DNA from 4 places in the Streptomyces sp. GDS52 genome. Region 2 is predicted to be linked to each of the others. Evidence: riboswitches for the same ligand, from Rfam matches in the RefSeq annotation. Region 2 holds a riboswitch; each other region holds the start of a gene.
What was found. Region 2 has a riboswitch for cobalamin ahead of ACTWJ9_RS26365 (cobalamin biosynthesis protein). Riboswitches for the same ligand answer to the same signal wherever they lie in the genome.

Region 1 (5,779 bases), 4.4 Mb from region 2:
GGGAGCGGGCACCCCGGCCCGTACCAGGCGCGGCAGCAGATCGGACATCGGCGTGGTGAAGGCGAACAGCAGCACGCCCAGGGAGGCCGCCGAGGTGCGCAGCAGCAACTCCCCGGCGCGCAACGGCCCGCCGTCGGCCCAGGCCACGAACCCGCCCGGCCCGCCCACCTGCACCAGCAGTGTGAGCGCCCCGGTCACGCAGAAGCTCAGCGGCACCCGGTAGGCACGCCACAACCGCCGCCCCGGCACCCCCGCCGGGCCCAGCAGCACCGCGAGAGCGGTCAGCAGCACCAGGGCCGCGCCCGGCCAGGGCGGCAGCGAGATCGCCAGCACGGTGAGCCCCAGCCCGAGCACGGCCTTGTCCACGGGATGACGGCGGCGCCAGCGGCTGCTGTGCGCCGCCGCGTCGATCGGCAGCACGGGGGATCAGGCCCCGCTTCCGGCGGGGGCCGCGTCGTCGACGTCCGCCGCGGTGGTGGAGGTCCCCCGCTCCCGTTCCGCCCCCTGCCGGCGCCCCCGCCGCAGCCCGAAGTAGTACGCGAGCACGCCCGCGCCGATCGCCGCCTGGAGGGCGAACAGCGCCGACTCGATCTCCCCGGACGGCGGTTCGTACAGCGGCGAGAACCACGGCTCGTAGTCCGGGTCGATCTCGGTGATCGCGACCTCCGCCTCCGCGTCGGCGCCCGCGAACGGCTCCTCCTTGTGATCGCCGAGCCCGAACACCAGCGGCACCACGGCGAGCACGGCCACCAGAAGCAGCAACAGGGAGTTGATCTTCGCGTTCCGGCTCATCGGGCCACCGCCTCGCCCGTGCCCGCGCCTGCGTCCGTATCCGTGCCCGTGCCCGTGCTTGAGCCCGTGCCCGCCGACTTCTTCCCGAGCCCCGCCACCAGCACCCCGAGCCGGGTCAGTTCGCCCCTGCTGGACTGCACCAGCAGGCGCATCACCAGCACCGTCAGCAGCCCCTCGCTCACCGCGAGCGGAATCTGCGTGACGGCGAAGACGGAGCCGAACTTGCCCAGCGCGCCCAGGAATCCGCTCCCCGGGTCGGGAAAGGCGAGCGCCAGCTGCACACTCGTCACGCAGTACGTCGACAGGTCGGCGACGAACGCGCCGCAGAACACCGCCACCATCAGCGGCGCCCCGGACCGCCGCACCAGCCGGTAGACCCCGTATCCCGCCCACGGACCGACGACCGCCATCGAGAAGACGTTGGCGCCGAGCGTGGTCAGCCCGCCGTGGGCGAGCAACAGGGCCTGGAACAGCAGGGTGATGGTGCCCAGCACCGCCATGACCGGCGGCCGGAACAGGATGGCGCCCAGCCCGGTACCGGTGGGATGGGAGCAACTCCCGGTCACCGAGGGCAGTTTCAGCGCGGACAGGACGAAGGTGAACGCTCCCGACGCGCCCAGCAGCAGCGTGCTCTCGGGATGTTCCCTGACCTCACGGGTGAGCGTCCGGGCTCCGTGGACGACGAACGGCGCCGACGCGACGCCCCAGGCGACCGCGTGCGCCGGCGGTAGAAAACCCTCGGCTATGTGCATGACTCGGCAGACCCTCTCCAGCACCTCGTGGATGGTTGACGCGCCTTGGCCGGTCTCCTGGCTGACGGGTACCACCGCCCGTGCTCCGCCTTCCCGGGTCCGAGGTGGACCCAGTGGCTGCCGTTCGGTCCTGTCGGGGGACAGGGCCTGGGGCCGGAGCCGGACTTCCCGATCACAGTGGCGAGGGCCGCACCGGTATCGCACCGGATTTCCCGTTCACCAAGGCGTGGCGACCCTAGACCCCGTTCCGGGCCGCTGACAAGCACTTCCGGGGGGCGCGCGGACGGCGCCCGGCGGCGCGCGCCCGGCGGACCCGGTCCGCCGAAGCGCGGGAATGAGGGGAGGGGGTGCTGGGCAGAACCCTGCTGCAACTAATATGCAACAACGAGATCCGGGCAGCAAAGGTGTGGAATTCGATGACGACCCGACGAATAAAGGGTGCCGCCGTCGCGGCGACCATGGCCGCCGCGGTCGCCGCGTGCTCGGCCCCCGGCGGCGGCACGGACGGCGCCGCGAGCGGCGGGTCCGCCGACTCCGTGGTGATCGGGGTCCCCTCCGAACCGGACACGCTGAGCCCCCTGCTCGGCTACGGCAAGGACGGCAACTCCAAGATCTTCGACGGGCTGCTCGCCCGGGACGCCGACCTGGAGCTCGAGCCCGCCCTCGCCAAGGCGCTCCCCGAGATCACCGACGACGGCCGCACCTACACCTACACCCTGCGCCCGGACGTGAAGTTCAGCGACGGCGAACCCCTCACCGCCGAAGACGTGGTCTACACGTACGAGACGGTCCTCGACGACAAGACCAACAACACCGCCAAGAGCGAACTGGACGCTGTCAAGGAGATCCGCGCCGACGGCGACGACAAGGTCGTCTTCACCCTCAAGTACCCCTACGCGGCCTTCCCGGCCCGCACCGTCCTGCCCATCGTCCCCGAACACGTCGCGGGCGAGCAGGACCCCAACACCGGCGTCTTCAACACCGCGCCGATCGGCACCGGACCGTACCTCCTCACCGGCTGGAGCAAGGGCGAGAAGCTCACCTTCAAGGCGAACCCCGACTACTGGGGCGGCGCACCGAAGGTGAAGAAGCTCACCATGGCGATCATCGCCGACGACGACGTCCGCGCCACCCGGCTGCGCTCCGGCGACCTCGACGGCGCGACCCTCCCGCCCAACCTCGCCGCCACCTTCAAGAACGACGACGGCCGCAAGACCTACCAGGCCACCACCTACGACTTCCGCGCCGTCACCCTCCCCACCGGGAACAAGATCACCGGCGACACCACGATCCGCCGCGCCCTCGACCTCGCCGTGGACCGCCAGGCCATGGTCGACAAGATCCTCGACGGCGCCGGCCGCCCCGCCTACGGGCCGCTGCCCCTCGACGACCCCTGGTACGCCAAGGATGTCGAACGCCCCCAGGACCTCGCCGAGGCCAAGAAGACCCTCGACCGCGACGGCTGGAAGACCGGCACGGACGGCATCCGCGCCAAGGACGGCACCCGCGCCGCCTTCACCCTCTTCTACCCCTCCGGCGACAAGGTCCGCCAGGACCACGCCCTCGCCTACGCCTCCGACGCCAAGAAGGCCGGCATCGACGTCAAGGTCGAGGGCGCCACCTGGGAGGTCATCGAACCCCGCATGGGCAAGGACGCCGTCCTCGCCGGCTTCGGCAGCACCGGCGACCCCGACTTCGGCCTCTACACCCTGCTCCACTCCTCCCTCGCCGGCGACGGCTTCAACAACATGCCCCACTACGACGACCCCGCCGTCGACGAGGCCCTCGAAACCGGCCGCCGCGCCCAGAACCCCGACGACCGCAAGGCCGCCTACGACGACCTCCAGCGCGCACTCGTCAAGAACCCCGGCTACACCTTCCTCACCCACATCGACCACCTCTACGTCCTCGACGACCGCTGGGGCGACCTCACCACCCAGGTCGAACCGCACGAGCACGGCTTCGCCAGCGGCCCCTGGTGGAACGCCGAGGACTGGCAGCCCAAGAATTGAAGACCCTGCCCTGGACGGCGATGGGACACCTCGTGGCACGGCGGGCCCTGCTCGCCGTGCCCGTCCTCCTCGTCGTCACCTTCGGTGCCTTCGCCCTCGCCGCCGCCTCCCCGTTCGACCCCGTCAAGGCCTACGCCGGAACCGCCGCCCTCGGCGCCGACCAGGAAACCCTGGACCGGCTCCGCGACAACCTCGGCGTGGACCGGCCCTTCGCCGTCCGCTGGTGGGAGTGGTTGACCTCCGCCCTCACCGGCGACCTCGGCCACTCCAGCGTGATGCGGCAGCCGGTGGCCGAGGCGATCGGCGAACGGCTGGTCTGGTCGACCCTGCTGTGCACCGTCGCGTTCGCCGTCGCCGTCCTCCTCGGCACCCTGCTCGGCGTCCTCGCCGCCCGCCGCCCCGGCTCGCTCGTCGACCGCACGGTCACCTCCCTCGCCTACTCCCTGGAAGCCGCGCCGGTCTTCTGGATCGCCCTGCTCGCCGTCTGGATGTTCGCCCTCCACCTCGACGTCCTCCCGGCCGGCGGCCTCACCGACACCGGCAGCGAACACGTCACCGCAGGCCAGGTCACCAGCCACCTGATCCTGCCCGCCGGCGTCCTAGCCGTCTCCCAGCTGCCCTGGTTCACCCTCTACGTCCGCCAGGGCGTCGGCGACGCCCTGGCCGAGGACCCCGTGCGCGGCGCCCGCGCCCGCGGCCTCGCCGAACGCACCGTCCTGCTCGGCCACGCCCTGCGCTCCGGACTGCTGCCGGTGCTCACCCTCATCGGCTCCCGCGTCCCCGAACTCATCACCGGCGCCCTCCTGGTGGAGACCGTCTTCAGCTGGCCCGGCATCGCCGCCGCCACCGTCGAGGCGGCCACCGCCGTCGACTTCCCCCTCCTGGCCGCCCTGACGACCCTCGCCACCGCCGCCGTCCTCGCCGGAAACCTCCTCGCCGACCTCCTGTACGGACTGATCGACCCGAGGGTCAAGCTGGAGGAGATGTGATCCCCATGGCTGACACCACCGCGGAGAAGGCCGACGCGACCACCCCCACGGCCGACGCGACCACCCCCACGGCCGCCGCGGCCGCCTGGCGCTCGCACGGCACCACCCGCCGCTCCACCCACACCCTGCGCCTGCGCGTCTCCGCCACCCTGGTCGCCCTCACCGCCCTCGCGGTGCTGCTCGTCCCCCCACTGGTCCAGCTCGACCAGCAGGCCGTCGACCTCGCCTCGAAACTCCTCCCACCCAGCTGGTCCCACCCCTTCGGCACCGACGACGTCGGCCGCGACCTGCTGCTGCGCTGCGTCTACGGCCTGCGCGTCTCCCTGCTCGTCGGCGTCGTGGCCGCGCTCACCGCCACCGTCATCGGCACCGCCGTCGGAGCCACCGCCGGAGCCCTCGGCGGCTGGGTCGACCGCCTCGTCATGCGCCTGGTCGACACCATCGCCTCCGTCCCGCACCTGCTGCTCGGCATCTTCATCGTCGCCCTGTTCCGCCCCGGCGTCTGGCCCGTGGTGATCTCGGTCGCCCTCACCCACTGGCTGTCCACCGCCCGCATCGTCCGCGCCGAGGTCCTCTCCCTGCGCTCCCGCCCCTACATCGACGCCGCCGTCTCCGGCGGCGCCTCCCGCCTGCGGGTCGCGCTGCGGCACCTGCTGCCCGGAGTGCTGCCCCAGGCCGGCCTCGCCGCCGTCCTGATGATCCCGCACGCCATGTGGCACGAGTCGGCGCTGTCCTTCCTCGGCCTCGGCCTGCCCACCCACACCGCCAGCCTCGGCACCCTCATCCAGGGCGCCCGTGGCTCCCTGCTCGCCGGCCACTGGTGGCCCACCCTCTTCCCCGGCCTGTTCCTGATCATCCCCACCCTCGCCATCGCCGGACTCGCCGGAGTCTGGCGGGAGCGGATCAACCCCCGCCGCCGATCGGAGCTGACGCTATGACCGAGCGACCTCCCGTGCTGTCGGTCCGCGGACTGTCGGTCCGCTTCCTGGTACCCGGCGGCGGCCGCATCGCCGCCGTCACCGACGCCCACTTCGACGTCGTACCCGGCGAATGCCTCGCCCTGATCGGCGAGAGCGGCTGCGGCAAGTCCGTCCTGGCCTCCGCCCTGCTCGGCCTGCTCCCCGCCAACGCCCAGACCGCCGGCCACGCCCTGCTCGGCGACCTCGACCTGCTCACCGCCGACGAACGCACCCTCGCCCGCACCGTGCGCGGCCGCCGCATCGGCCTCATCCCG
Region 2 (5,779 bases):
CACGCCGTACGTGTGCCGCCCGGTCAGGCCGTGCAGCATGTCGAGGCCCGGCTCCAGCAACGACACGTCGCCCCGGAACTTGTTCACCAGGAACCCGGCGACCAGCGCCTGGTCCTCGGGGGAGAGCAGGGCGACGGTGCCGAAGAAGGAGGCGAAGACGCCGCCGCGATCGATGTCGCCGACGACGAGGACGGGGAGCCCGGCGTTCCTGGCGATCCCCATGTTCACGATGTCGGTGCGCCGCAGGTTGATCTCGGCCGGGCTGCCGGCCCCCTCACAGATCACCGCGTCATACGTGCCCCGCAACTGCGCGAGGCAGTCCAGCACCGTGCCCAGCAGTTGCTGTTGCCGCCCGCCGTGGTAGCCGCGCGCGCTCATCTCGCCGACCGCCTTGCCCAGCAGCACCACCTGGCTGCTCCGCTCCCCGCCCGGCTTGAGCAGCACGGGGTTCATCAGCGCGGTCGGCTCGACCCGGCAGGCCTGGGCCTGCATGGCCTGCGCCCGCCCGATCTCGGCGCCCTCGCGGGTCACGAACGAGTTCAGCGACATGTTCTGTGCCTTGAACGGCGCGACCTTGACGCCCTGCCGTACCAGCCACCGGCAGATCCCGGCGGTCACCACGCTCTTGCCGGCGTCCGAGGTGGTACCGGCGACCAGCAGACCCCCACCGCTCATGACCTGTGTCCCTTCCCTGCGATCCGTGCGGCGGCGATCCGCGTACCGGCGATCCGCGCGGCGGCACCGACGCCGAGCGTCAGCCAGCCGACGCGCCGTGAGAGCCGTACCGCCCGGTCGATGTCCGCCACGGCCACGGGACGGCCGGTGCCGTTGAGGACGGGCCGGTGTTCGACCCGTCCGGCGTAGGACAGTGTTCCGCCGAGCCGCACGCCGAGCGCGCCCGCGAAGGAGGCCTCCACGGGGCCGGCGTTGGGGCTGGGGTGCTTCGCGGCATCCGCGCGCCACGCCCGCAGGGCGCCCTGCGGGTCCGGTCCGGCGACCGCGGCGAGTACGGCGGTCAGCCGCGCCCCGGGCCACCCGGCGACGTCGTCGAGGCGGGCGGAGGCCCAGCCGTAGCGCCGGTGACGGGGCGACTTGTGGCCGACCATGGCGTCCAGGGTGTTGACGGCCCGGAACCCGAGCAGTCCCGGCACCCCGGCGACGGCGCCCCACACCAGGGCGCCCACCACGGCGTCGGAGGTGTTCTCGGCGACGGACTCCACCACCGCGCGGGCGATCCCGTCGGCGTCCAGCGCCTGCGGGTCCCGCCCGCACAGGTGCGGCAGCCGGGCCCGCGCCGCCTCGAGGCCCTCGGTGGTCCCGGTCTCCAGGGACCGTCCGATGGCACGGGCTTCCCGGGCCAGCGACGTCCCGCCGACGACGGCCCAGGTGGCGGCGCCGGTCAGGGCGACCGAGGCGGCGGGGGAGGACCGTACGCACCGGGCGGCAAGGCTCCCCAGCGCGACGGCACCGCCGACGCAGACGGCGGTGTGCAACGCGCCCCGGCCGCGGTCGTCCCGCCACAGCATCCGTTCCACGGCAGCCGCGGCCCGCCCGAAAGCGGCGACCGGATGTCCCCGGCGGGGATCGCCGAGGAGCAGGTCGCCGAGGAGGCCGGCGGCGGCGCCGTACGCGAACTCGCGATCGGCACCCATGGGTTCAGCCGGTGGGGGATCCGGTGGACAGGTCCGCCCCGAGTCGGGGGGGAACGTCGCTGGTCGACCTCGACGGGCAGCCGGGCATGGCGATATGTCCTCACTCAGGGTGTCCACGCCCTGGTTCGACGAGACCGGCGGTGAGAGTTCCTGGCTCCCGGGGTGTTCACCCCGGTGACAGTGGCGGGACCGCGCCGGACTTCCACCGGCTTCCTCTCCTGCCGCCGCATTGGCATCCGGCAGTCCACCACGGTCCGGAAGAACCGTCAACCTGCCTTTGACCTGCGAGGCTGAAGTGTGCTGAGACCCACAGAGGGGTTCGGGTGGGGGGAACGCGAACGGGCGGTGCGGGGCGTGAAGCCCCGCACCGCCCGTCGGACGGAGACGACCTTGATCAGGCCATGATCAGATAGATCCCGTACGCCACCGCCGCCGTGCAGGCCGCGAAGCAGGCGTAGGCGCCGGCGACCGCCAGGGCCGCGGACTGGCCCTGGGCCACGGCCTGCTCATGGCGGGACAGGCCGACGATGCCGAGGGTGAACAGGGCCACCAGAGCCACGGTGACCACGAGGCTGACGCCGAAGACGGAACCGAGGGCCGCCCAGTCGATCTGCATGGTGCTCTTCTTCCTTCGTGCCGGGGCGCGGTCAGACGGTGGTCTTGGCGGGCGGGTCGGCGGCGGCCGGGGCCGGGATGGTGGCCGAGAGCTCGCCGGCCGGGGGCGGGGTCACCGCGGCCATGGCGGCGGTCACCACGCCGGCCGACTCCTCGGCGGCGGCTGAACCGTCGGCCTCATCGTGGCCGTTGACGTTGGTGTGGTCGATGACCTCCCGCCGGGAGATCTTCCAGATCGCCGCGCTGGAGGCGACCAGGAAGACGGCGACGACGGCGGTGCCCCAGCTGCCGGCTCGGCAGACCAGTTCGGCGATGGCCCCGACCAGGGCCGCCGCCGGCAGCGTCAGACCCCAGGCGACGAACATCCGGGTGGCCGTCGACCAGCGGACGACACCGCCCTTGCGGCCCAGGCCCGCACCCATCACGGCACCGGAGACCGAGTGCGTGGTGGAGAGGGAGAAGCCGAGGTGGGAGGAGGCCAGGATGACCGTCGCGGCGCTGGTCTGGGCGGCGAAGCCCTGCTGCGGCTGGAGGTCCGTCAGGCCCTTGCCCATCGTGCGGATGATGCGCCAGCCGCCGAGGTAGGTGCCGAGCGCGATGGCGACGCCCGCGGAGACGATGACCCACAGGGGCGGGTCGGAGGCCGGGGCGAGGGCGCCGCCGGCGACCAGGGCCAGGGTGATGATGCCCATCGTCTTCTGCGCGTCGTTGGTGCCGTGGGCCACGGAGACGAGGCCGGCGGAGGCGATCTGACCCGCCCGGTAGCCCTTCTCGGACGCCTTGCCGTCGGCCTTCTTGCCCAGACGGTAGGTCAGCCGCGTGGCGAACATCGCGGCGAGGCCGGCGACCAGCGGCGCGGCGATCGCGGGGATCAGCACCTTGGTGACCAGGACGTCGCCGTGCACCGCGCCGAAGCCCGCCGAGGCGACGGTGGCACCGATCAGGCCGCCCATCAGGGCGTGCGAGGAGCTGGACGGCAGACCGACCAGCCAGGTCAGGAGGTTCCAGAGGATCGCGCCGACCAGTGCGGCGAAGATGACCTCGGGACGGATGCCGGCCTCGTCGACGAGGCCTTTGGAGATCGTGTTGGCGACCTCCACGGAGAGGAAGGCGCCCACCAGGTTCAGCACGGCGGACATGGCCACCGCGACCTTGGGCTTGAGAGCACCGGTCGAAATGGTTGTCGCCATCGCGTTCGCGGTGTCGTGGAAACCGTTCGTGAAATCGAACGCGAGTGCGGTTACCACCACAATCGCGAGGATCAGCGAGAAGCTTTCCATTTACCCAGGCAATCGTTCGAAGTCATTGGCGCGTTGAACGTAGGTAACCTGGGTGAACAGAAGATGAACTGGGATGGGCGCGTGGATGACCGTGGTGGGTGTTCTCGTTCCATCGGGTGGCCGTACGTCCACCATGACCCATCCGCGCCGGTGCGGCTGAAGGGCTGTGACTCCGTCAGCGGGCGTTCGCGGCCGACCGCGGAGCCGTTGAAGAGACCTTCGTCACCCGGCAGGATCACGGCATGACCGAGCAGCGACGTCAGGTGAGTGACGAGGAGGCGCGCGCCTGGACCGGCCTCGTCGAGGCCGCCCGGCGGACCGTCTCCGACGGACTCGTCGTCGGTACTTCCGGAAACGTCTCGGTGCGGGTCGGTCCGACCGTGCTGGTGACACCGTCGGGAGTGCCCTACGACCGGCTGACCCCGCACGACGTGACCGGTGTCGACCTCGCCGGCCGCCAGGTCCTCGGCACCCTGGTCCCGACCAGCGAGCTGCCCATGCACCTCGCGGTGTACCGCACGACCGGCGCCCGCGCCGTGGTGCACACACACGCCGTGCACGCGACGGCGGTCTCCACGCTCGTCGACGAACTCCCGCTCGTCCACTACATGGCCGCCGCGCTCGGCGGGCCCGTCCGGGTCGCCCCGTACGCGACGTACGGCACCGACGAGCTGGCCGAGCACATGCTGCGTGCCCTCGACGGCCGCACCGGCTGCCTCCTGAGGAACCACGGCACCCTCACCCACGGCACCACCCTCGACCAGGCCTACGACCGCACCGCCCAGCTGGAGTGGATGTGCAGGCTCTGGCTGACCGCCTCGTCCGTCCCGGGCCGCTCCCCGGCCCTCCTGTCGGCCGACCAGCTGGCAGAGGTCACGGACCGCCTGCGGGGCTACGGGCAGCGCGGCTGAGGCGCCGCCCGGGAGGGACGTCCACTGGCCGGGTGGCCGGTCCGCCGGGACACTGGGTTCCGTGCGCACTGCCAGAGCGACGGCCGCTGCCGTCACCGCCGTGATAGGTGCCGGCGCCGCCGCGGTGGCGGCCGGCCGGCTCGCCAGCGACGCGGCCCTCAAGGCGCCGCCGGGCAGGCCGCTGCCCACCGAGCCCCGGCTCACCGTGCACGCCACCGCGGCCGGCCAGGTCAGCCTCACCCGGGACCTCGCCGCGTTGCGCCCCGGCCGCTACGGCCTCACCGGTGACGACTCCCACGCGGTCGTCGGACCCGTGCTGGAAGGCGTGTCGGATTCCGCCGACACCGTCGTACGCCGTCTCGAACGCGTCGTGCGGGGCACCCTGAAGCCCGGCGACCGGGCGTGGCTCACCCCGAACCTGTACGTAGGGGACCCGGGCACCGCACTGGGCCTGGACCACACCGACATCGAGGTCCCCGGCGAACTCGGCCCCCTTCCCGCCTGGTTCCTGCCGGGCGTCCGGGACACCTGGGTGCTCGCGGTGCACGGCCTCGGCGCCACCCGGGAACACCCCATGAACGTCATGGAGTTCCTGCACCGCCACCACTTCCCGATACTGGTCCCCTCATACCGGGGCGATCCGGGCGCACCGCGCTCACCCGACGGCCTCAACCACTTCGGCGAGACCGAGTGGCGCGACCTCGACGCGGCGATCCGCCACGCGCTGGACGCCGGCGCGCGGCAGGTCGTCCTGCTCGGCTGGTCCACCGGCGCGACCATGGCGCTGCGCGCCGCGGCCCGCTCCACCCTGCGCGACCGCATCGCCGGGCTCGTCCTCGACTCCCCGGTGCTCAGCTGGGAATCGACCCTGCGCGCCCTCGCCGCCGCCCGCCGCACCCCGGGCGCGCTGCTGCCGCTGGCGGTCCGCGCCGCCCAGGGCCGCACCGGCCGCTACGGCGACCACCACCCCGGCACGGCGGAGGCGGAACACATCGGCGTCCCCACCCTGATCGTCCACGGCCCCGGCGACGTGGTGGCCCCCTGGCGGCTCTCCCGCCGCCTGGCCGCCGCCCAGCCCAACACGGTCACCCTGCTCACGGTCGAGGACGCTCCGCACGGCGCCATGTGGAACGCCGACCAGGACGCCTACGAAGAGGCCCTGCGCCGCTTCCTCACCCCGCTCATGTGACCTCCGCGCCTTCGGCATGTGACCGCCGTGCCCTCCGCGCCCGCCTCGTCCGCTCCGGCGGGCGGCCGGTCGGGCGGTCAGGCGGCCGGGTCGCGCGGGCGGCCGGGTGGCCGGTGGTGCGGGTCCTCGTCG
Region 3 (5,779 bases), 3.5 Mb from region 2:
ACGAGCCGTGCTCCTCCCTCGTCTCGCGCACCCGGATCAAGACGCTGACCGAGCAGACCCGGGCGGACAACGCGCGCTTCTTCGAGGGCGACGTCGACCAGGTCCCGCACCACGTCATCACCCAGGGCATCGGCACCATCCTGGAGGCCCGCCACCTGGTGCTGCTCGCCACCGGCGAGGGCAAGGCGGACGCGATCGCCGCGACCGTCGAGGGTCCGCTGGCCGCCGTGTGCCCGGCGTCCGCGCTGCAGCTGCACCCGCACGCCACGGTCGTCGTCGACGAGGCCGCCGCCGGCAAGCTCAAGTTCGCCGACTACTTCCGGCACGCCTATGTGAACAAGCCGGACTGGCAGGGGATCTGACCGCAGTCCCCGGAAGCGCCATGGGCGTCGTGGGCGCCGGACGCCCGCGGGCCGCCCTGCTGGACTAGACCAGCCCCTGCCCCGAGGGTATACAGAGGGGATCACGGAGCGTGCGGGGAACATCCCCGCCCGCAGCCGTGCCACGATGTGAGCCGGGGCCGATGGGGTGTCGGTCGTTCGGCACTCGGAGCCGGGAAGGCAGAACATGAGCACCGACGTCAACAGCACGGAGAGCGAGGGCGGAACCACGGTCCGGACGGCCCGCGTGCCCAAGTACTACCGGCTGAAGAAGCACCTGCTGGACATGACCGAGACGGCTCCGCCCGGCACGCCGGTCCCGCCCGAGCGCACCCTGGCGGCGGAGTTCGACACCTCGCGCACCACCGTGCGCCAGGCACTCCAGGAACTGGTGGTCGAGGGCCGTCTGGAGCGCATCCAGGGCAAGGGCACCTTCGTCGCCAAGCCCAAGGTCTCGCAGGCGCTGCAGCTCACCTCGTACACCGAGGACATGCGCGCCCAGGGCCTGGAGCCCACCTCCCAACTGCTGGACGTCGGCTATGTCACCGCCGACGACGGGCTCGCCGAACTGCTCGACATCACCCCCGGCGGCCGGGTGCTGCGCATCGAGCGGCTGCGCATGGCCAACGGTGAGCCGATGGCCATCGAGACCACCCACCTGAGCGCGAAGCGCTTCCCGGCGCTGCGCCGCAGTCTCGTCAAGTACACCTCCCTCTACACCGCCCTCGCCGAGGTGTACGACGTCCACCTGGCGGAGGCCGAGGAGACCATCGAGACCTCGCTGGCCACCCCGCGCGAGGCCGGCCTGCTCGGCACCGATGTGGGACTGCCGATGCTGATGCTCTCCCGGCACTCCCGGGACCGGGACGGGCAGCCGGTGGAGTGGGTGCGGTCGGTGTACCGGGGCGACCGGTACAAGTTCGTCGCCCGCCTGAAGCGCCCGCAGGACTGAACCCGTAGAACCGATCCCGCAGAACTGAGTCCACAGAGCTGAGCCCGCAGGACTGAACCCGGAGGGATCGGCGGGGGTTTCGCCGAAGAGTCCGCCGCTGTCCGGGCGAGGTTCCGTGGAGTTTAAGTACGCAATCCCCGCGAGGGGTTCCGCCCCGGTCCGCCGCCACCTAGATTTCCTGCGCGTCAAACAGGCGATCAGTGAGGGGACGGAACCGTTTCTATGTCGCAAGCCCCAGAAACCAGCAGACGGCCGGTGGTGACGCCGATGCGCGTCGTCATCGCCGTCTGCCTCCTGGCACCGTTCGTGGCCCTGATGTGGGTCGGCTCGTACGCGAAGACCGACCCCGTCCTCATCGGCATCCCGTTCTTCTACTGGTACCAGATGCTGTGGGTGCCGGTCTCCGCCTTATTGACGGTGACCGCGTACGCGCTGTGGCGGCGTGATCAGCGCGCCCGCGCGGCCGCGAAGGGCGGTGCGCAGCGGTGAACGACGGCGTGAACGGCGTGGCACTCGCCGTCTTCATCTTCTTCTTCGTCCTCGTCACGGCGATGGGCTTTCTGGCCGCCCGCTGGCGCAGGGCCGCGAACGAGCACAGCCTCGACGAATGGGGCCTGGGCGGCCGGTCGTTCGGCACCTGGGTCACCTGGTTCCTGCTCGGCGGCGACCTGTACACGGCGTACACCTTCGTGGCCGTACCGGCGGCGATCTACGCGGCCGGCGCGGCGGGCTTCTTCGCGGTGCCGTACACGATCCTCGTGTACCCGCTGATCTTCACCTTCCTGCCCCGGCTGTGGTCGGTTTCGCACAAGCACGGCTATGTGACGACGTCCGACTTCGTGCGCGGCCGGTTCGACTCGAAGGGGCTGTCGCTGGCGGTGGCGCTCACCGGCATCCTGGCGACGATGCCGTACATCGCGCTCCAACTGGTCGGTATCCAGGCGGTGCTGGACGTGATGGGGGTCGGCGGCGGAGAGAGCACCCACTGGTTCGTCAAGGACCTGCCGCTGCTGATCGCCTTCGGCGTGCTGGCGGCGTACACGTACTCGTCGGGTCTGCGGGCCCCCGCGCTGATCGCTTTCGTGAAGGACACGCTGATCTACCTCGTGATCGCGGTGGCGATCATCTACATCCCGATCAAGCTGGGCGGCTTCGACGTCGTCTTCGCCAAGGCCAGTGAGGCGTACCGCGAGACCAACCCGGCCACCGGCGCACCGCGCGGTTCGCTGGTGCCGGGCGAGGCGGGGCAGTGGACCTACGCCACGCTGGCGCTGGGTTCGGCGCTCGCGCTGTTCATGTACCCGCACTCGATCACCGCGACGCTGTCCTCACGCAGCCGTGAGGTGATCCGCCGCAACACCACGATCCTGCCGCTGTACTCGCTGATGCTGGGCCTGCTGGCGCTGCTCGGTTTCATGGCGATCGCGGCCGGGGTCGATGTCGACAACGGGCAGCTGGCGATCCCGCAGTTGTTCGAGAACATGTTCCCGGACTGGTTCGCCGGGGTGGCCTTCGCGGCGATCGGCATCGGTGCGCTGGTACCGGCGGCGATCATGTCGATCGCGGCCGCGAACCTGTTCACCCGCAACATCTACAAGGACTTCCTCAAGCCCGACGCGACACCCGCGCAGGAGACCCAGGTCTCCAAGGTGGTCTCGCTGCTGGTGAAGGTGGGTGCACTGGTCTTCGTCCTCACCATGGACAAGACGGTCGCCATCAACTTCCAGCTCCTCGGCGGCATCTGGATCCTGCAGACCTTCCCGGCGCTGGTGGGCGGCCTGTTCACCCGCTGGTTCCACCGCTGGGCGCTGCTCGGCGGCTGGGCGGTCGGCATGGTCTACGGCACGGTCGCGGCGTACGGGGTGGCCTCGCCGACGCAGAAGCACTTCGGCGGGTCCGCGAAGGAGATCCCGGGGATCGGCGAGATCGGCTACATCGGCCTCACCGCCTTCGTGCTCAATGTCGTGGTCACGGTCGTGCTGACCTTCCTCATGAGGGCACTCAAGGCGCCCGAGGGCATCGACCGGACCAGGCCGGAGGACTACACGGCGGACGCGGGCGACCCCGGCGTCGAGGTGGAGCTCCCGCCGGCCACGGCGGGCAGCGCCCACTGACGCCGTACAGCGCGCTCGGGGCAGCGGGCCGCCGGAAAAAATCGGCGGCCCGCTGCCCTGCCCGTCGGGCACACTCGCGCCATGGACATCATGATTCGGCCGGTGCAGCCCGACGAGTACAAGACACTGGGTGAGATCACCGCACAGACCTATCTGGAGGACGGTCTGCTCGACTTCGGGGAGAACGACCCGTACCTCGGCGAGCTCAGGGACGTCGCCAAGCGGGCCGCCGCCGCCGAGGTGCTGGTCGCCGTGGACGGCGGCCGGGTGATCGGCGGGGTGACGTTCGTTCCGGACGGCGGGCCCATGGCCGACCTGGCCGGGCCCGGCGAGGCCGAGATCCGGATGCTCGTGGTCGCCCGTGCGGCCCGGGGCCGCGGAGTGGGGGAGGCCCTCGTCCGCACCTGTGTCGACCGGGCGCGGGCCACACCGGGGTGTGAGGGGATCGCGCTGTCGACCCAGCGGATGATGCACTCCGCCCACCGCATCTACGAACGTCTCGGCTTCGTCCGCGCCCCCGAGCGTGACTGGAACCCGGTTCCGCACCTGGACGACATCGACCTTCTCTCCTGCACATTGGCGTTCTGACCCCACCGCGACACAACATATGGGCCCGCTGGCGCCGTCCGGCACAAGATGTATGCTCATGCTTGCTGTCGCCGCAGGGGAATCCGGTGCGAATCCGGAACTGTCCCGCAACGGTGTACTTGTGCGTGTCCGCGTTTCTTGCGTTTTCCGCATTTTTCGCGTGCCCGCACGGGCTTCAGTCCGAGGACCTGCCGACAGTGCGCCCGGCCGTCCGGTCCGGGTGCCTGACGTCCGGGCCTCGTGGAATGGGCCGGTGGACGCGTGGCGCGTGCGCGTGCCCGTGTGCTGCCCCCTCCCCTCTGCGAGGCCCCGTGCCGAGCGAGGGAGAGCCCCACGTGACCATCGCGCCAGCCGATCCTGCTTCAGCGGTCGACCTGACCGACGTGAGCGACGTGAGCGAGGGCCCCGGTGCCGCGCTGCTGCGGACCCTGACCGGGCTGACCGCCGACCTCTCCGACGCCGACCCCGGACGGGTCGCCGCCGCCGCGCTGCGCGGCCGGTCCGCCCGTGCGGACGGGACCGAGCTGCGGGAGCTGGCCACCGAGGCGGCGGCCGGGCTCATCTCCGAGGACCCCGCCTACTCCCGGCTCGCCGCGCGGCTGCTGACGCTCGGCATCCGCGCCGAGGCCGCCTCGCAGGGGGTCACGTCGTTCACCTCCTCGATCTCGACGGGTCACCGCGAGGGCCTCGTCGCGGACCGGACCGCCGAGTTCGTCCTGCTGCACGCGGCCCGTCTCGACGCGCTGATCGACCCCGGCGCGGACGACCGTTTCGGCTACTTCGGCCTGCGCACCCTGCACAGCCGCTATCTGCTGCGGCACCCGGTCACCCGCAAGGTCGTCGAGACACCGCAGCACTTCCTGCTGCGGGTCGCCGCCGGCCTCGCCGAGGACGACAGCGCCCGCTCGGTGGACGAGGTCGCCGCGCTGTACGGCCTGATGAGCCGCCTGGAGTACCTGCCCTCCTCCCCCACCCTGTTCAACTCCGGCACCCGGCACCCCCAGATGTCGTCCTGCTACCTCCTCGACTCCCCCAAGGACGAGCTGGACTCCCTCTACGACCGCTACCACCAGGTGGCCCGCCTCTCCAAGCACGCCGGCGGCATCGGCCTGGCCTACTCCCGGGTCCGCTCCCGCGGTTCGCTGATCCGCGGTACCAACGGGCACTCCAACGGCATCGTCCCGTTCCTGAAGACCCTGGACGCCTCGGTCGCCGCCGTGAACCAGGGCGGCCGGCGCAAGGGCGCGGCAGCGGTCTACCTGGAGACCTGGCACTCGGACGTCGAGGAGTTCCTGGAGCTGCGCGACAACACCGGTGAGGACGCCCGCCGTACGCACAACCTGAACCTCGCGCACTGGGTGCCGGACGAGTTCATGCGCCGGGTGAACGCCGACGCGCCGTGGTCGCTGTTCTCCCCGTCCGACGTCCCGGACCTGGTCGACCTGTGGGGCGAGGAGTTCGACGCGGCCTACCGGGCCGCCGAGGCGGCGGGTCTGGCGACGAAGACGCTCCCCGCGCGGGAGCTGTACGGACGCATGATGCGCACCCTCGCCCAGACCGGCAACGGCTGGATGACCTTCAAGGACGCCGCCAACCGCACCGCCAACCAGACCGCCGAGCCGGGCCACGTCGTCCACTCGTCCAACCTGTGCACGGAGATCCTCGAGGTCACCAGTGACGGGGAGACGGCGGTCTGCAACCTGGGGTCGGTCAACCTCGGCGCGTTCGTCGACCGGGCGAACGGC
Region 4 (5,779 bases), 5.2 Mb from region 2:
GCGGGAGGACCGGAGAAGCCGACCGGGGCGGGACGAGCTGGTCGGGGCGGGACGGGACGGACGGACGGGACGGGACGGTCGGGAGGTGTGCGCGGAGGTGACGCGTGGGGCGTTGTCCCGGCAGCGGGCGTCCCTGTGTCAGGCCGGCGGTCCGTCCCGGCCGGCCAGGCAGCAGTCGCCGCACTTCGAGCCGTCCGGCACCCGGTAGTAGAGGCAGCAGCTGCGGCGGCGGAACGTGAGCCCCGGGCCGGTGATCACTCCGGTGCCCGCGAGCCGTCCGGTGTCCAGCAGCCGGGTGGTGAGGTCCGTGAGCGGCTCGTGCAGCTCGGGGCGGGCCGACAGCAGGACCTGGGCCGATCCGACGAGCGCGGAGGCGGCGTTCCCGTCCAGCAGTCGCGGGGCGATCTTGACACGCAGTCCGCTCTCGAGCGCGCGCAACTGCCGCATCACCTGCTCGTTCAGGGCGAGAGCGGGGTCGGGGAGCCGCTCGGCGTACCAGCCGGCGGGGCGGGGCAGGCAAAGGGCCGGTCCGTCGTCGGCACGCCGCAGCTCCGTCAGGTCCGGGACGATCCCGTGCAGCAGCACGCACGCCAGGGCAGGGGACCAGAGGCGGGCCGCGTGCCCGAGGTGGGCGATGGACACGCCGATCCGCGGTTCGCCGGTGCGGTACCGCCGCGCGACGGCTTCGGCCAGGTCGGTGAAGCCGCGCGCGGCGGACCGGTCGAGCAGGTGCCGGCCCTCGTCCGGGCCGCCGACGGGCAGGACGAAGAAGCCGCCGAGGGCCGCCACCTCGTGCAGGGCCGCGGTGACGGCCTCGGTGGGTGCCTGAGCCTGAGCGTGTTCGGTCATGCCGGGGCGTTTCCTTTCCGGCGGGCGCCGCGTCGTGGGTTCGAGGGAGGCGTGGTGACCCGCTCGTGTGGACAGCGGCACCGGCCCTGAGGGGGCGGCCTGGTGAGCGCGGCCTCAGAGGGCCGTGCCCCGCCGCGGCGGCCTGACGGTGTAGAGGTCGAGGATGTCCGGGAGGGGCGCGACGCCGGGGCCGCCGGCGTGCGCCCAGGCGACGATGTCCTCGATGGCGTCGGGGTCGTTGACCAGCCCCAGCCAGACGGGCCGGCCGCCGGCCGACCGGCCCGCCGCGGAGGGCTGGACGACGATGACGTTGGCCTGTTCACACAGGTCCAGGCAGGCGGACACCCGTGTCGGAACCGCCGCGCGCAGGCGCGCCGTCTGCGCCGCGTGGTCGACGCCGGGCACCTTGGAGCTGCCGCAGCAGCAGTCCCGGCACACGACGACCCGACAGGGCGCGGGAGCCTTCGGCGGGGCGGGCAGCGGAACGGGCGGCGGGGCCGTGGCCTGACCGGACGTCACTTCGACCGGATTCACGTCGACGGACATACGTCCTCACCCCTCTCCCCGGGGAGATCCGCCCCGGTCGAAGTCCCGCAGCTCTGCGGCGAGTGAGCTGACGGCCGCGGGGTTGCGCGGGCTCTCCACCAGGTCCACGTAGTCGAGGACGACGATCCGGTCGTTCTTGACGGCCGAGACCTGCGCGAGCGGCGGATAGGACGTCAGGAACTTCCGCTTCTGGTCGGCGCTGGTGTCCCCGTAGTCGTTGATCACGATCACCTCCGGGTCACGTTCGACGACGGTTTCCCAACCGACCGTCGTCCAGCTGTCCTCGAGGTCCTTCATGATGTGGTCACCGCCCGCCTTGGTGATGATGTCGTGCGGACCCGCGTACGCACCCGAGGTCAACGGCTTGTCCCGCCCGTCGTCGTAGAGGAAGACCCTCGGACGGTCCGCCCCCTTCGGCGCCTTCGCCTGCGCTTCGGCCACCTGCTCTCGGAACGTCGCGACGAGGGTGGTGGCACGGTCCTCGACGTCGAAGATCCTCCCCAGGTTCCGCAGGTCGGTGTAGAGAGCGTCGAGCGGCGACATCACGCCCCGTGCCTTCCCTCTCCCGTTGCGGCACGACTCACTCAGCAGATACGAGCCGACGCCCACCTCCTCCAACTCGGCGGGGGTGAAGCCGGTTCCCTCGCTGAAGCCGTAGTTCCAGCCGGCGAAGACCAGATCGGCGCGGGCGTCGAGGACCAGCTCCTTGTTGATCCGCTCCTTCGAGAGCCACTCGGTCTTTTGGTAGGCGTCCTTCCAGGGAACGGACGTGAGGTCGCCCTTGTCGTCGGGCATCACATAGCCCGCCATGTGCCCCTCGAGCCCGAGCGCGAACATGATCTCGGTGATGCCGACGTCGTTGGTGACCACGCGCCGGGGCGCCTTGTCGTAGGTCTTCTTCTCTCCGCAGTTCTCCACGGTCACCGGATAGTGGCCGTCACGGGCCGCGGAACCGTCCTTCTCCCCTTCCTGAGAGGTGACCTGCGCACCGCAGCCGGTGAGGAGCAGGGCTGTGGCGAGTGCGAGTGCGGCGGGGCGCACCGGGTGCGGCATGGTGGCGGTGACTCCTCAAGTAGCGGACTGAGCGGGCTGATCGAGCTGATCGGACCGGGCGGACCGAGCGGACCGAGCGGGCAGGAGGCGGTCGAAGAGCAGCTGTACGGCGCCGGTCTCCGGATGCGGGACGCGATGCGCCCGCACGCCGAAGACCTCGGCCAGCAGCTCGGGGGTGAGCACCTCGTGCGGAGCGCCGGAGGCGACGATCCGGCCGCCGTCGATGACATGGAGCAGATCGCAGTGGAGTGCGGCGAGGTTGAGGTCGTGCAGCGCGGTGAGCACCGTCAGCCCGCTGCCGCGCACCAGAGCGAGCAGTTCCAACTGCTGGGCGATGTCCAGGTGGTTGGTGGGTTCGTCGAGCACCAGCACCCGGGGGCGCTGGGCGAGCGCCCGGGCGATCAGGACCCGTTGCCGCTCGCCGCCGGAGAGGGTGAGGAAGCCGCGGTCGGCGAGGTGACCGGCGCCGACCCCCGCCAGCGCGGCCTCGCACGCCCCGCGGTCCTCCTCGGTGGTCCGGGCCGCCGACCGCTGATGCGGCAACCGCCCCATCGCCACGACCTCGGCGACCGTGAAGTCGAATTCGGTGACCGCCTCCTGGGGCAGTGCGGCCACCCGGCGGGCGCTTTCCCGCGCACTCATGGCGTACAGGTCCTCGCCGCCGAGCCGGACCGTACCGGCCGAGGGGCGCAGCGCCCGGTAGACACAGCGCAACAGGGTAGATTTCCCACTGCCGTTGGGCCCGACCAGCCCGACGAGCTGTCCCTCGGCCGCGCCCAGTGTGACCTCTTCCAGCAGCCGGGCGCCGTCGGCCTCGACGGTCAGTGCGTCGACGTCGACCTGCATCACATGCCCCCGAAGGTGTAGGAACGGCGGCGCATCAGCAGGACGAAGCACGGCACGCCGATGGCCGCGGTCAGTACGCCCACCGGCAGTTCGACCGGCGCGAGCACCACGCGGGACAGGATGTCCACCCAGATCAGCAGGACGGCTCCGGCGAGCGGTGCGACGGCCAGCAGCCGCCGGTGGTCGGCGCCGACGAGCATCCGCACGGCGTGCGGAACCATCAGTCCGACGAAGCCGATCGCCCCGCTCACCGCCACCACCGCCCCCGTGACGGCCGCGGAGACCAGGAACAGCTCCTTGCGCAGTCTCCCCGGGTCCACTCCCAGCGCGGCGGCCGTCTCGTCGCCCATGGCCAGGGCGTTCAGCCGACGCGCCGACCACCCGAGATGGACCAGGCCGCCGAGCACCGCCCCCGCGGCGATCGGAACGGAGGCCCAGTTGGCGCCGCCGAGGCTGCCGAGCAGCCACATCATCGCGGAACGGGCCGCCTCACCACGCTCGGCCACGAACACCATGAACGTGGTGACGGCCGAGAAGCCGTAGAACATCGCGGTGCCCGTCAGGACGAGCCGCAGCGGGCTCAGGCCGCGAGGGGTGCGGGCGATCGCGTACACCAGCACCATGGCCAGGAGCGCGGAGAGGAACGCCGCCGTGGACAGGGCCCAGACGCCGAGCGCGCCGAAGGCTCCGAAGATGAGCACGGCGTTGGCGCCCACGGCCGCGCCCGAGGAGATGCCCAGTACGTACGGGTCGGCGAGAGCGTTGCGGACCATGGCCTGCACGGCGACGCCGATGGCCGACAGTCCGGCCCCGACGATCGCGGCCAGCACGGCCCGGGGGAAGCGCAGCTCCCAGACAATGGTGTACGCCGGCACCTGGCCGGGGGTGATGGAGCCGCCCGTCAACCCGGCCCACAGATGGTGCAGCACCTCGCCCCAGGCGATCCCCGACGCCCCGATCCCCACCCCGCAGACGAGGGACAGGGGCAAGGCGGCGCCCAGGCCGATCAGGAGAAGGGGCAACGGCACGCGTCCGGGGGACCCGGTCCCGGCTCCGGTACGGGGCGTGCGGGCGGGCGTGGCAGGGTCGGTTCGGAGGGTGGTGGCCACGGACGGATCGCTTTCGCCTCAGGCCGTGCCCCTACGCAACACTAAGGAGCGGCCCCGGGCGCGGGCGCCCTGCGCAGCACCTCTCGCAGTCCACGGCGAATGACAGGAGCCTTCGCACCGCGGGTAATCGGGCTTGCGGGGCCTTGGAGTGGCTCCACCTACCGTTGCGGGTCAGCGCCGGAATTCGACCGGACTTCCCCCGCGGGGCATGTGCAGCTTAGCGCGCCCGCCGGAGCAGCCCCGCCGGTGGTGGCGGAGATCACCCCCACCGGCACTCCCACCGGGCCTCTGCACCTGCCCTGCTCAACGGCCTGGCAGGCCGCCGGCGGCCTGGCCCGGCGAGGAGCTGGACGCGTGCGGCCGGCTGACGCACGGCATCGGGAACCTCTGCGTCGGCACCGACCGTGAACCCGACCACGACGCACGCCGACTGGTCGCACTCCTCATCGCAGGACTGCACCAGGCCCCGGACCGAGATGGGTCCAGGGCCTGGCGCCCAGCGGCTCGGCGGGGAGCGGGGAGCGGCCGGGGCTCCCGGCCGGTTCAGGCGGCGGCGCCGGCCGTTCCGCCGCCGCCGGTGGCGACACCGCCGGCCGGCCTGGTCGCGGAGAAGGGAGGCGTGTCCTGCCGGCACGTCGTTCCGACCGGCGGGAGGGTGCCGTCGACGAGGTAGCGGCTCTCGTGCGCCGTGACGCAGCTGCTGGGGTTGATCAACGCGGTGTGCCCGTAGCCGTCGTTGGTGAGCAGGCGGGCGTTGGCCAGTTCCTCGACCATGGCCTGCGCGTTCGAGTAGGGAGTGGCGGGGTCGTAGGTGGTACCGACCACCAGGACGGGGTGTGCCGTCGGCTTGTCCCACGGACCGCGGTAGCGGTCGGCGGCGACCGCGGGCCAGGTGGCGCACCCCTCGGCGGCCCAGGTCCAGAAGCGTCCGGCGTCGCCCGCACGAGCGGCGGCGGCCTCCTCCATGGCGTGGTAGGCCCCGGGATCACGCGGGTTGGGACTGTCACTGCAGAGCACCGCGGCACCCTGCTCCTCGCCCAGGTACGGGTTCGGGTCCGGAACCGCCGGTGGGGGCGGGGGCGAGGCCGGCTCCGGGGCGCGGCCCCGCCACAGGTCCTGCAGCCGGCCGGCGAGGTCCGTCCACCCCGGGTGGACGACGTAGAGGCTGCTCACCGCGTCGGCGACCGTGCCGGCGTAGGTCCACGCGCCCACGGGCTGCTTCCGGAGCCGCTGCATCAGCTGGTCGAACTTGGTCCGGGTCGCCTTCGGGCCGCCGGCGGAGAAGGCGCAGTGGGCGGTGGTGGTGGACCCGCACAGGGCGAGGAACCGATCCAGGGTCGCCGCCGCGGTGCGGTCCGAGCCCATGCGCAGGAACG

Region 1: linked by a shared signal. The riboswitch ahead of ACTWJ9_RS06340 (energy-coupling factor ABC transporter permease) and the one ahead of ACTWJ9_RS26365 (cobalamin biosynthesis protein) in region 2 are both predicted to bind cobalamin.
Region 3: linked by a shared signal. The riboswitch ahead of ACTWJ9_RS10260 (ribonucleoside-diphosphate reductase subunit alpha) and the one ahead of ACTWJ9_RS26365 (cobalamin biosynthesis protein) in region 2 are both predicted to bind cobalamin.
Region 4: linked by a shared signal. The riboswitch ahead of ACTWJ9_RS03040 (FecCD family ABC transporter permease) and the one ahead of ACTWJ9_RS26365 (cobalamin biosynthesis protein) in region 2 are both predicted to bind cobalamin.

What each region holds. Positions count from the first base shown of each region.
Region 1 covers NZ_CM125966.1:1,406,260-1,412,038, reverse strand. Annotated here, with positions in the region: gene cbiQ (cobalt ECF transporter T component CbiQ) at 1-420, opposite strand, end outside; gene ACTWJ9_RS06345 (energy-coupling factor ABC transporter substrate-binding protein) at 427-792, opposite strand; gene ACTWJ9_RS06340 (energy-coupling factor ABC transporter permease) at 789-1,544, opposite strand; cobalamin riboswitch at 1,575-1,783, opposite strand; gene ACTWJ9_RS06335 (ABC transporter substrate-binding protein) at 1,961-3,556, shown strand; gene ACTWJ9_RS06330 (ABC transporter permease) at 3,577-4,545, shown strand; gene ACTWJ9_RS06325 (ABC transporter permease) at 4,551-5,483, shown strand; gene ACTWJ9_RS06320 (ABC transporter ATP-binding protein) at 5,480-5,779, shown strand, end outside.
Region 2 covers NZ_CM125966.1:5,785,354-5,791,132, forward strand. Annotated here, with positions in the region: gene ACTWJ9_RS26360 (cobyric acid synthase) at 1-675, opposite strand, end outside; gene ACTWJ9_RS26365 (cobalamin biosynthesis protein) at 672-1,652, opposite strand; cobalamin riboswitch at 1,778-1,916, opposite strand; gene ACTWJ9_RS26370 (hypothetical protein) at 2,047-2,268, opposite strand; gene ACTWJ9_RS26375 (inorganic phosphate transporter) at 2,300-3,547, opposite strand; gene ACTWJ9_RS26380 (class II aldolase/adducin family protein) at 3,790-4,458, shown strand; gene ACTWJ9_RS26385 (alpha/beta hydrolase) at 4,520-5,647, shown strand.
Region 3 covers NZ_CM125966.1:2,292,023-2,297,801, forward strand. Annotated here, with positions in the region: gene nagB (glucosamine-6-phosphate deaminase) at 1-362, shown strand, start outside; gene ACTWJ9_RS10240 (GntR family transcriptional regulator) at 568-1,332, shown strand; gene ACTWJ9_RS10245 (DUF3311 domain-containing protein) at 1,555-1,821, shown strand; gene mctP (monocarboxylate uptake permease MctP) at 1,818-3,446, shown strand; gene ACTWJ9_RS10255 (GNAT family N-acetyltransferase) at 3,528-4,034, shown strand; cobalamin riboswitch at 4,050-4,244, shown strand; gene ACTWJ9_RS10260 (ribonucleoside-diphosphate reductase subunit alpha) at 4,370-5,779, shown strand, end outside.
Region 4 covers NZ_CM125966.1:633,479-639,257, forward strand. Annotated here, with positions in the region: gene ACTWJ9_RS03020 ((2Fe-2S)-binding protein) at 139-849, opposite strand; gene ACTWJ9_RS03025 ((2Fe-2S) ferredoxin domain-containing protein) at 964-1,395, opposite strand; gene ACTWJ9_RS03030 (ABC transporter substrate-binding protein) at 1,402-2,448, opposite strand; gene ACTWJ9_RS03035 (ABC transporter ATP-binding protein) at 2,464-3,294, opposite strand; gene ACTWJ9_RS03040 (FecCD family ABC transporter permease) at 3,294-4,403, opposite strand; cobalamin riboswitch at 4,505-4,625, opposite strand; gene ACTWJ9_RS03045 (alpha/beta hydrolase) at 4,947-5,779, opposite strand, start outside.